DNA from 3 places in the Butyricicoccus porcorum genome. Region 2 is predicted to be linked to each of the others. Evidence: riboswitches for the same ligand, from Rfam matches in the RefSeq annotation. Region 2 holds a riboswitch; each other region holds the start of a gene.
What was found. A riboswitch is a leader RNA that binds a small molecule or an ion and turns the genes downstream of it on or off. The one in region 2 is predicted to bind thiamine pyrophosphate.

Region 1 (4,072 bases), 910 kb from region 2:
TGCATGCCGGTCGCAAAGGCATCCTTGCGGAAGTCATCCAGACCGAGCAGCGCGGCAAAACCGACACCGCGCATGCCGCCCATCAGTGCGCGCTCCTGTGCGTTCAGACGGTACGGGAAAATGCGCTTGTGACCGCCCAGATGCAGCGTTTCATATTTGTCCGGGTTGTAGGTTTCCTGAAAGACAGTGACATAGTCGACGCCGCATTCATGCAGATAGCGGTATTCATCCGAGTTGAGCGGATAGATTTCGACACCGATGACAGTGAAATACTTGCGGGCAATTTTACATGCTTCGCCGATGTAGTCCACCGGGGACATGGAGCGGCTCTCGCCGGTCAGAATGAGGATTTCCTTCAGACCGGACTTGGCGATGGCAGACATTTCCTTGTCCACCTCCTCCATGTTCAGCTTGCCGCGGCGGATCTTGTTGTGGCAGTTAAAGCCGCAGTAGATGCAGTAGTTTTCACAGTAGTTGGCAATGTAGCACGGGGTAAACATCATGACAGAATTGCCAAAATGCTTGCGGGTTTCCTGTTGGGCGCGTTTTGCCATCTGCTCGACATATGGCTGTGCCGCAGGAGAAAGCAGTGCAGCGAAGTCCTCCGGCGCCAGCACATCCTTTGACAGGGCACGGATGACGTCCGCGGCAGTGTATTTTGTTTCGTCATAGCTTTCGCGCGCATCCAGAACCTGATCGATGATATTGCCGGGGACAATTTCCATGCCCGGCTGGTATTCCATATGGTTGGTTTCGCGTGTGATATATTTTGCGTTGATGATTTCACTCATGATGCTGTCCTCCTTAGTCCGCGAGGAAGCCGGTCAGCGGGGAAGAAGCGGATGCTTTTTCCAGAATACGGCCCATACCGGACAGGTAAGCGGTACGGCCAGCCTCGATGGCCTGCTTGAAGGCGCCAGCCATCGCCGGAATATCGCCTGCGGTTGCAATCGCCGTGTTGGACATGACAGCGGCACAGCCCATTTCCATTGCCTCACATGCCTGGCTCGGCTTGCCGATGCCCGCGTCAACGATGACCGGCAGGTCAATTTCATCGACGAGAATCTGGATAAATTCCTTGGTAACAAGCCCCTTGTTCGTGCCAATCGGCGCACCGAGCGGCATGACAGCGGCGGCACCGGCATTGACGAGGTCGCGCGCTGCGTTCAGATCTGGATACATGTACGGCAGGACGACAAAGCCTTCCTTGGCGAGGATTTCTGTCGCCTTGATGGTCTCATAGTTGTCCGGGAGCAGGTACTTGGACTCATGGATGCATTCAATCTTGATGAAATCACCGCAGCCGACCTCACGGGCGAGGCGTGCGATGCGGACAGCTTCTTCGGCGTTGCGCGCACCGGAGGTGTTCGGCAGCAATGTGACGCCCTCCGGGATGTAGTCGAGGATGTTGTCGATGCTGCCGAGGGTGGCACGGCGCAGGGCAAGCGTGACGATCTGTGCGCCTGCATATTCGACAGCTGCCTTGATGAGGTCGAGCGAGTATTTGCCGGAACCGAGGATAAAGCGGGAGGTAAATTCATGTCCGCCGAGGGTAAATGTATCAGCCATTGGTGTCAGTCTCCTTTGAAAGATGTTTTTGATAAAGATAGGTAGGGGCGTCACGGCTGCCCGATCCCGAGCAGCAGGCGAAGAGCCATATTTGCCTGATGACCGGCACAGACCGAGACGCGCGGCGCCATCAGGCCGACGCCGTTTGCCGCGGCAGTTTCGCCATCGCCGCAGACATACAGGCGTGACATTCGTTTTCTGGTCAGAATTTCGTTGGAAGAGCCATAGCCTGCCATACCGGAACCCGCGACAATGCGGATCGTGTCCGAGCTGCTGAGCAGCGCGGAGACCAGTTCCGCCTTACAGACGGGGTTGTCGAATGCCTCACAGACCACATCACAGCCGCCAAAGATGTCCGCCGCATTGTCCTCTGTGATGCGAACCGTGTGCGTTTCTACTTCGATAAACGGGTTGATCTGGCGGATGATGTCCGCTGTCGCGTCGGTTTTGTGCATCCCGAGGTGCGAGACATAATAGTTCTGGCGGTTGAGATTGCTCGGTTCGACAACGTCGAAATCCGCGAGGATCAGATGCCCGACGCCGGTGCGCGCGAGCATGGCAGCGATGTTGGAGCCGAGCCCGCCGAGGCCGGCGATGCCGACACAGGCGCGCTTGACCGTTTCATGCACGTGTGGGGAGTGCCGCGCTGCCATCATGTGCTCGAGCACCTCCTGCGGCGGCAGGACGCCCTTTTCAATCAGTGTGATGCTGTCGCCGTCCTCGAGGAGGACATCTTCGTTTGTCTGAAAGCCGTTGCGGATGACCACGGATGCGGACGGCATCAGCGCATGTGCGGTCTGTTGCAAGCGTGCGCCGTCTTCCAGCACCAGCGGCTTTCCGTTACAGGTGATGGTCATGTCAGCCACCGCCCACGAAGCAGACAATTTCTACTGTATCCGCATCGTGCAGTGCGAACGTATCGTATTGCGCCTTGGGCACGATTTCGCCGTTGACTTCGACGGCAATGCGCGTGAGCGGATAGCCCTGCTGTTCGAGCAGCGCGCAGATGGTCATGCCCTCTTCTGCCGGGACAGATTTGCCGTTCACCTTCATGCAGCATTCCTCCTTGTGTGCTGAAAATAAAATACAAAAGAAAAAGACCACCGGCACCCGGAAGCCGTGGTCTCATATCGTTCAAAACTGTGAATACCTCGAAACTCCCTACGTCGGTACTAACCAGACAGGTTCAATGAGTAAGGAGGCAGTTACTCCACTCTCAGCCGCTTGCCGCGGATCCCCAGTTCAAGAACAAGTGTTCAGTTGTCTTTCGGGTGTATTATACGGCGAATCCGGCGAAATGTCAATGATTTTTTATGTGGCTCTGTGTGACATTGACGAACGGCGGGCTGCATGTTACACTGAAATTATGAAAAAACCGCTGAACCACCCGGCGGGCACAGAGGAGAGAGAACGATGCAATATACGATTCAGAATGAAGTTTTCACGGTTGTCATTGACAGCAAGGGCGCGGAGCTCAGCTCCATGAAATCCAGAGCCTCCGGCACGGAATATGTCTGGCAGGCAGACCCGTCGATCTGGGCACGCCATGCGCCGATCCTGTTTCCGATTGTCGGCCGCCTGAAGGACAAGACGTATACTGTCGGAGGGAAAGAATATACCATCACACAGCACGGCTTTGGCCGCGATCTGGAATTTGCCTGCACGGCGCAGACGGAAACCAGCATCGACTTCACCCTTCTGCCGATTGATTACACCCGTGCGATGTATCCGTTTGATTTTGCGCTGACCGTGCGCTATACGCTGGACGGCGCGACGCTCAAAAAGGAACATATCACGAAGAACAACGGCGATACCGACATGTATTACGAGGTCGGCGGACATGATGCGTACAATGTCGCACTGGAGGACGGCGAGACGATGGCGGATTATTATGTCGATTTTGGTGACGGGGACGCCGTGCACCCGCTCATCAACAACGAAGCGCTGATGATTACGAAGGAAAAACGTGACGTGCCGCTCACCGACGGAAAGTTGTACCTGACCGATGAGCTGTTTGCGCTGGATGCGCTCATTCTGGACGACGTGCAGACGCGGTCGGTCTGTGTAAAAAGCGACAAATCCGCACACTGCATCCGCATGGATTTCGAGGATTTCCCGTATCTCGGCATCTGGAGCAAGTACACGGGCAAGCCAACCAATTATGTCTGCATTGAGCCGTGGAGCACGCTGCCGGATACGGCCTATCTTGACCACGCGCTGGAAAACAAAATTGGCGTGCGCTGCCTGAAGCCGGGCGAGAGCGAGACGCTGACCTTCTCCACAACCATTACGGAATAACGCGATTGGGCGAAAAAAAGCCGGAGGGCGGGGGCCGTCCTCCGGCAGCGCTGCCATTAAGCCCGGTACATCGCGGAAACGCGTGCGTGTGCCAGCACATGCCCGCGCATGGCGCGCAGCATTTCGTTGAGGTAAAAGCCCTCTGTGAGATCCAGCGTGCAGTCGAGCGCGTATACCGTCAGGGTGTATTCGTGGTCGGCGTCCG
Region 2 (4,072 bases):
GCAGCGAGCCGCTGGAACGGTATCAATATATTGCAGGCGGGCTGATGCCGACCCTTCTGCTGGGAATTCTGCCGGCACTTGTCGCAGTGTTTGCAGGCTCCTGGCTGCTGCTGATTCTGGGGATTGCGCTGATTTTTGGCGGTGGTGGAGACATGGCGGTTGTGCTGAAGCTGTTGCGGCACCACAGTGCGGCGCGCGAGGTTCTGTATATTGACCACCCATATGCGGCGGGGGTGGTCGCGTTTGAACGGGCATAAAAACAGATCCCCGGCCGGTCTTTTTCCGGTCGGGGATTTTGCATAGGTAAGGTGTGTTCGGAATTTACTTCTCGTCGGACAGCAGGCTGACGTCCTTGCCTTCGAGAATGTAGTTGGTGGTGCGCATGGCACACATCTTGCCGCACATCGAACAGGTGTGGCGATCCTGAGGCGGCTTGGACTCGAAGTATTCGCGTGCCTTCTTGCCGTCGATGGCGAGGGAGAACATCTCATCCCAGTCGAGGCGGCGGCGTGCGTCGCTCATCTTGTCGTCGATTTCGCGTGCACCCGGGATACCCTTTGCCATGTCAGCGGCATGGGCAGCAATCTTGGACGCAATGATGCCTTCCTTTACGTCGTTGACGTCCGGCAGGCGCAGGTGCTCAGCCGGGGTGACATAGCACAGGAAATCTGCACCGTAGGTGGCTGCAATGGCACCGCCGATGGCAGAGGTGATGTGGTCATAGCCCGGTGCGATGTCGGTGACCAGCGGGCCAAGGACATAGAACGGTGCGCCATGGCACAGGCGCTTTTCAATCTCCATGTTGGCCTTGATCTCGTTGAGTGCCATGTGACCCGGGCCTTCGATCATGACCTGTACGTTTTTGTCCCATGCGCGCTGAGTCAGGATACCGAGTTCGATCAGCTCGGTGATCTGGCTGGCATCGGTCGAGTCATGGGTGGAGCCGGGACGCATTGCGTCGCCGAGACTGATGGTGACATCGTACTCATGCAGGATGTCGCACAGCTCGTCGTAGTATTCATAGAACGGGTTTTCGTTTCCGGTCATTTCCATCCAGGCGAACAGCAGAGAACCGCCGCGCGAAACAATGTTGGTCAGGCGCTTGGTCTGCTTGAACGTATCGATGGTCTTGCGGTTGATGCCTGCGTGGATAGTGACGAAATCAACACCGGTCTTGGCATGTGCTTCGACGACGCGCAGGAAGTCCTTTGCGGTGATGCTCTTGAGGTCCTTTTCGAGATAACCGACGGCATCATACATCGGAACAGTGCCGATCATGGCAGGGGACATGTCGATCAGTTCCTGACGGAAGGTGTGGGTCTTGCCGTAGTTGGACAGATCCATGATGGCTTCGGCGCCGAAATCGATGGACATGCGAACCTTCTCGAACTCCTCTTCATAGTTGTGGCAGTCGCCGGAAATGCCGAGGTTGACGTTGATTTTGGTTTTCAGACCTTCGCCGATGCCCTCCGGGGACAGCGCGGTGTGATTTTTGTTTGCCGGGATGACGACCGTGCCGCGGGCGATGCGCTCGCGCAGCACTTCGACATCAATGTTTTCTTTCTTTGCGACAATTTCCATCTGCGGGGTAACAATGCCCTTTTTTGCCGCTTCGATCTGTGTCATATGCATGCTGGTTTTCCTCCTGCTGAAAAAACTTAGGGAACAAAAAATGCGCTGGATTCATAGGAATTCAGCGCATATCTGGAAATCGTAACCGGATTGTACCTTTACTTCCTACAACGGTGTTAACCGACAGGTTCAAAGGGTCAGGTTTTAACCTTCTCAACTCGGCGTTCCGGGCGGAACGCACATCAGTTCCCCTGTAAATTGATATCATTATAACAACACGGCGGGCATCTGTCAATGCGGTTTGGACAAAATCCACAAAAAAGAAAAACACACGACATCCAGGCCGCACTATTGCACAGCCACCGTCATGTGTTTCTTGGCAAAAAAGAGGAGGAAGCGCCGCCTGCTGCGGACGCTCTTTTGGGTGGAAAGTGGGGGAACTTTCCGGTTATTCTCTCTTTCGATTGTGCTGAAATTATATCACCCGCCGGCAAAGATGAAAAGAAGCAAAATTCATGAATTATCGACAAGAAACGGCGAAGAAAACTGTGCAGTTTCAATATATAAGAAAGTTGAGAGATGAAAAAATGCAAAAAAAATGAAAACAATTGGAAAACAACCGGTAAAATCGCAGGATGGGAATGTAAAACCTGCGAAAAATTTTTCGATGGATAGGAAAAAACAGTTGAATTGCAGAGGTTTTTTTCGGAATTTGTCATTCTGTCGATGTCGCCGGTGCGTCGCGCGACACGCATGGTTGAATAAATCTCCAATCCCTGCCAATCCCTGCGCAGTATAAAATCCGTATTTTTTACCCATATTATACTTTACAAACAACTTTGGGTATGATATGATGCAAGAGTTAGTGCGCTCCCTGTGCTTAGCAGTCTGGATACCGGACATGTTTGACCGTGCCCATCACCTTAGGCCGCTGCCCAGCGCAAGGGAGATAACAAATATTATTTTTTTCATGAGGTGTTAAAATGATCCGCAAAGAACAGAAGGCAGCAGTTATTGAAGCAAACCGCATGCATGAGACCGATACCGGTTCTCCGGAAGTACAGATCGCAATCCTGACCGAGCGCATCGCTCAGCTCACCGAGCATCTGAAGGAGCACAAGCACGACAACCATTCCCGTCGCGGCCTGCTCAAGATGGTCGGCCAGCGCCGCAGCATGCTCGCTTACCTGAAGAAGAAGGATATCGAGCGTTACAGAGCAATCGTTAAGAAGCTCGGCCTGAGAAAGTAAGAGTTCCGACGGAAGAGGAGGCTGCATGCGGTCTCCTCTTTACCAGTTTTTTGGAACAGTACGGCAATTCCTTGAGCAGTTGAAGGACTGGCTTATCCGGTTAAGCCCGCGCTTCAAGTGCTTGAAGGACTGTCGGAGGTTCCGCATCATTCTTTTGAGAAAAGGAGACAGTCTGAGTTATGACTACTATTACACACAAGTCATTTGATGAAGAGCGTGTATTTGAAACCACGTTTGCCGGCCGCAAGCTGACCGTCGAGACCGGCAAGGTTGCACAGCTGGCCAACGGCTCCGCACTGGTTCGCTATGGCGATACCGTCGTGCTGGTTACTGCAACGGCATCCCCGAAGCCGCGTGAAGGCGTAGATTTCTTCCCGCTTTCGGTAGATTTTGAAGAAAAGCTGTATGCAGTCGGCCGTATCCCGGGTTCGTTTATGCGCCGTGAGGGCAAGGCAAGCGAGCAGGCAACCATTGCTTCCCGCCAGATCGACCGCCCGATGCGTCCGCTGTTCCCGAAGGATCTGCGCAACGATGTTTCCATCGTCTGCACGGTTATGGGCAACGATTATGACAATTCCCCGCAGGTCACTGCACTCAACGGTGCATCCATTGCGGTAGCAATTTCCGATATCCCGTTCAACTACACCGTAGCTGGTGTTGACGTCGGCCTGGTTGACGGCGAGTTCGTCCTCAACCCGACGGTTGAGCAGCGCCAGAAGAGCCTGATGGATGTCACCGTTTGCGGCACCGCGGAGAAGATCGTCATGATCGAGGCTGGCGCAAAGGAAGTCCCGGAGGATCAGATGCTCGAGGGTCTGCTGTTTGCACATGAGGAAATCAAGAAGATGTGTGCATTCATCGACTCCATCAAGGCGGAGATCGGCAAGCCGAAGTTTGAGTATGAGCACCACGATGTCGACCACGAGCTGTTCGACAAGATCGAGGACTTTGCACGTGCAAAGGTCGAGGTTGCTTTCGATACCGATGACAAGACCGTTCGCGATGCACGTATGCAGGTTGTCCGCGCTGAGATCGACGAATTCCTCGGCGAAGAGGTTGCAACCGAGCGCGCAGGTGAGATCACCGAAATCGTAGACAAGCTGTGCAAGAAGGTTGTCCGCAAGTGGCTGACCGAGGGCAAGCGCGTCGATGGCCGCGGCATGGAGGAAGTCCGTCCGCTGGCTGCACAGGTAGGCGTCCTGCCGCGCGCACATGGTACCGGCCTGTTCACCCGTGGTCAGACGCAGGTT
Region 3 (4,072 bases), 200 kb from region 2:
GCGCAGAAAACGGCTCATCGAGCAGCGCAACGTTGTGCGAAAACATATAGGTGCGCAACAGGGCAGCGCGCTGGCGCATGCCGCCGGACAGCTGTGCCGGATACTTTTTCTGCGTGCCGTCCAGGCCGAATGCCTCAAACAGCTCACCCGCCTGCGCCCGTGCCTCTTTTTTTCCCACGCCGCGCAGCAGCAGCGGCAGTGCCACGTTGTCCTCAATTGTGCGGTATGGCAGCAGCAAATCCTTTTGCAGCATGTAGCTGATGCGTCCCGGCTGGCCGGTAATATCTGTGCCATCCAGAAACACCTGCCCACAGTCCGGCTTCATCAGACCGGAAATGATATTGAACAGCGTTGTCTTGCCTGCACCGCTCACACCGAGAAAACAGACCAGCTCTCCCTCATGCAGCGTGACATGGATGTTGTCCAACACCTGTTTGTCGGCAAACGACTTGCTGACGCCGCGCACCTCCAGTTTGTTCTGTTCCATCAGGACTGCGGCAGGTAATCGTTGGAGAATCCGGTATTCTCCGGAATGTCCGCGGATACCAGATCGTTTTCATTCAGCCAGTTGTAGAACGCATTCCAGCGCTCCGCGTCAAAAATACCCCACTGAGATGCATCAGCAGTGTATTTATCTGCAAGATACTTCTGGCTCTCAACGACAAGCTCCCGATTGGATTTCAGCTCCGGACACTGCTCAAGCAGGATATCCGCAGCCTCCTCCGGGTTCTGCTCGGCATATTCATAGCCCTTTGCCAGCGCAGCAAGGAACGCCTTTGCTGTTTCCGGATCGTTTTTCAGGAAATCATTGTTCGCAATGATGACCGGGGTATAGTAATCAAAGACCGGATTGATGTCAGAAAATGCAAAGTAGTCGGTGTCAAGTCCTGCAACCTTGGTCGCAATGCCGGCCCAGGCATAATACACCCAAATCGCGTCGACCGACTTGCTCTGTAATGCGGACACCTCATCCGTGACGGTGGACGGGATCAGCTCAACCTTGGAGAAATCACCGCCGTCCGTCTCGACGACATTCTTCATCATAGCTTTTTCAATATCCATATCCCAGGTGGCATACTTTTTGCCTTCCAGACCCTTCGGGCGATCCATCCCCTCGCCTGCGCGAGAGATAATACCGGAGGTATTGTGCTGGATGACCGCGGCAACCGCCGTGATTGGCAGTGCGTTGTCACCGATCAATGCAGAAGCCATCGTGTCCTGAAACGACACGCCAAAATCTGCCTTACCCGAGCCGACCAGAACCTCTGCGCCGTCATCAGGCGGCTGTACAACATCGACATCCAGTCCGGCGTCTTCAAAATAACCATTCTGCAACGCGACATACAGACCGGTATGGTTGGTATTCGGCGTCCAGTCGAGCACAAAGGTGACTTTCTTGAGATCCCCAGAAGTGTCTCCGGAGCCCTGTTCCGCAGAACCGTTCTGCGGCGCGCTGCTGCTGCCGCAGGCAGCGAGTCCCAGCGCCATGGCGGACAGAACAACTGCCGCCGTTACTCTTTTCCACAGGTTCATACAAATCCTCACTTAATCGTCGCCGTCCATATTGGAATACGGCATGCATTTCTTTTGCAGCAGGTTGACCAGCGCCATCAGGATCAGACTGATGGCGGAAATCAGGAAAATGACTGCAAACATCTTGTCAAACGCAAACGCCTTTTTGACGCGCGTCATGTATACACCCAGACCGCCGAAGCCGCCCAGCCATTCCGAGATCACCGCACCGACAATCGCATAGGCCGAAGCAATGCGCAGCCCGGAAAAAAACTGCGGCAGCGCAGACGGGCATTTGATATAGCGGAAAATCTGCCATTTGCCCGCGCCCATCGAGCGCAGCAGGTTGATGGAATCCGGGTCAATGCTGCGGAAGCCGTCGAGCAGACCGACTGTCACCGGAAAAAACGTTGCAATGACAATCAAAATGATCTTTGGCGTCATCTCATAGCCAAACCAGAGCACGAGCAGCGGCGCAATTGCCACGGTCGGGATAGTCTGGGAAATAACCAACAGCGGATAAAATGCCCGGTACAGCCAGGAAAACGCATCCATCAGCACCGCAAAGGCAAAGCCGATGGCAACACCGAGTGCAAGACCAAGAAACGCCTCCTCCAGCGTAATGACAGCATTCTCACACAGCAGGCCAAATTCCCCGACAAAGGCGCGAACGACCTGCACCGGAGACGGCAGCATATAACCGGGCACAAGCCCGCTGGCCGAAACCAGCTGCCAGACCGCCAGCAGCAGGACAATCGCAAGTGCGGCAGGCCCCTTACTGCTCGTGATGCTTCGTAACCTTTTTATCAATGGTCAGAATCTCTCCTTCCGGGCGGTACACTACCTTAATGTACGCGGAAACCGACGGCGCACCTGCACGGATGGCAATGTGCTGGCATTCCTTTACAATGTCCATCAGCTGGTCATAGTCCTCACCCTCAATCGTTGTCTCAAACGGGCCGACATAATAATGCAGGCCGGTGCTTTTGATATACGCAATGACTTCATCGACAATACGTACCAGTTCGGTTTCGTTTTCTGCCTCCGGCAGAGTCTGAATTGCAACGCTTGCTTTCATGCTACTTCTTCCTTTCTTTGTTCGCAGCGGTTTACACACAGAAAAAGCGCCTTCACCGGAAACGCGGCGAAGGCGCTGGCAGTTCTGTCACTCCCGCGCTGGCATGATCCAGATCAGGTCAAAGGGTCACGGAACAGTATCCGTTTCTCAGCCCGTCTGTCCGGACTCCCCTGATAGTCATTTAATATAGCACAAATCCTGCCTGTCTGCAACCCCGTGCGCCATTATGCAGCGACAACCAGCTTCATCAGCGGCACACCACGGCGGTACATACGCTTATACACGGCTGTACAGCGCTTATAGACATCGAAAGTCCGCTGCGCCCGGTCTGCATCGCCGTAGCACTTCCAATGCCCGCAGCAGGAATAGTTTTGTCCGCGGTTTTCAATAAATCCAATCACATCATGCAGCGGATAGCCCAGAAATACACCGATTTCATGCGGGAAATCCTCCTGCAGGCACAGGCGGCGCGACAGCTGGCACAGCACGCTCTCTGTCCCCTTCGACAGATCATAGCCGTTTGTGCGTAGAAATTCCGCCGTATCCGCCTGCGCCAGTGTGCGGCAGATCCAGTCCCAGCGGCACACATAAATCAGACATGCATGGGTACGGCGGCAGCGTTTGACCACACGAATGCGGATACCGCTCGCGCGAAGGCGGTTGTCCCACTCCTGCACCGAATGGTACAGCGCCGCATGATCGGGGCAACGGAACAGATTCGCAGGCTTCACTCCTGCCAGCGTCGGCGCGCACTGCTCCACCAGCATTTCTTCCAGCGTTTTATCCATGTCCTTCCCTCCATAATTAGCAAAAGCTAACTCAATTTTCCAAAAAGAGGGGCTGCTTTGACAACCCGCTTGCAGTTAGCCCTTGCTAACTGCCATTATGATACCAAACCAGTCCAGATTTGTCAATCCTTTCTTTTGTCTTTTCCGCTGTGCCTGTAGTTTCCCCTGTCGCCTGTCTTGCTATGTATGCGGACAAATTGATTGTACTGGCAAAATAGGGTATACTGAGTACATCAAACCCAACCGGGAACAGGAAGTGACTGTAATGCAACGAGAAAATCTTTCCATGCTCTGCGATTTTTATGAGCTGACAATGAGCAACGGGTATTTCCTCAACGGCTTTTATAAGCGAAATACCTATTTTGATGTATTTTTCCGCACGGTGCCGGACGGCGGCGGCTTTGCAATTGCGGCCGGACTGGAGCAGATCGTGCACTATATCGAACAGCTGCATTTCGAGGAAGAGGACATTGAATACCTGCGCTCGAAAAAACTGTTTGACGAAAAATTTCTGACCTATCTGCGCGAGTTCAAATTTACCGGTGATATTTACGCTGTGCCGGAGGGCACGCCGGTGTTTCCGAACGAGCCTATCCTGACTGTGCGCGCCCCGGCAATTGAAGCACAGCTGATTGAAACCTTTGTCCTGCTCGCCATCAATCATCAGTCGTTGATTGCTACCAAGGCCAAGCGC

Region 1: another riboswitch for thiamine pyrophosphate. It lies ahead of thiS (sulfur carrier protein ThiS); the one in region 2 lies ahead of thiC (phosphomethylpyrimidine synthase ThiC).
Region 3: another riboswitch for thiamine pyrophosphate. It lies ahead of ACLM7Z_RS06015 (thiamine-binding protein); the one in region 2 lies ahead of thiC (phosphomethylpyrimidine synthase ThiC).

The regions. Positions count from the first base shown of each region.
Region 1 is NZ_CP178353.1:148,498-152,569, reverse strand. Features, by position in the region: gene thiH (2-iminoacetate synthase ThiH) at 1-791, opposite strand, end outside; gene ACLM7Z_RS00710 (thiazole synthase) at 805-1,569, opposite strand; gene thiF (sulfur carrier protein ThiS adenylyltransferase ThiF) at 1,620-2,426, opposite strand; gene thiS (sulfur carrier protein ThiS) at 2,428-2,622, opposite strand; TPP riboswitch at 2,711-2,819, opposite strand; gene ACLM7Z_RS00695 (aldose 1-epimerase family protein) at 2,983-3,867, shown strand; gene ACLM7Z_RS00690 (YbhB/YbcL family Raf kinase inhibitor-like protein) at 3,924-4,072, opposite strand, start outside.
Region 2 is NZ_CP178353.1:1,057,197-1,061,268, forward strand. Features, by position in the region: gene ACLM7Z_RS05110 (DUF3267 domain-containing protein) at 1-257, shown strand, start outside; gene thiC (phosphomethylpyrimidine synthase ThiC) at 322-1,632, opposite strand; TPP riboswitch at 1,718-1,835, opposite strand; gene ACLM7Z_RS05120 (hypothetical protein) at 1,867-2,091, shown strand; gene rpsO (30S ribosomal protein S15) at 2,556-2,822, shown strand; gene ACLM7Z_RS05130 (polyribonucleotide nucleotidyltransferase) at 3,002-4,072, shown strand, end outside.
Region 3 is NZ_CP178353.1:1,253,275-1,257,346, reverse strand. Features, by position in the region: gene ACLM7Z_RS06030 (ABC transporter ATP-binding protein) at 1-487, opposite strand, end outside; gene ACLM7Z_RS06025 (ABC transporter substrate-binding protein) at 487-1,533, opposite strand; gene ACLM7Z_RS06020 (ABC transporter permease) at 1,546-2,322, opposite strand; gene ACLM7Z_RS06015 (thiamine-binding protein) at 2,288-2,590, opposite strand; TPP riboswitch at 2,663-2,772, opposite strand; gene ACLM7Z_RS06010 (DUF3793 family protein) at 2,815-3,378, opposite strand; gene ACLM7Z_RS06005 (nicotinate phosphoribosyltransferase) at 3,644-4,072, shown strand, end outside.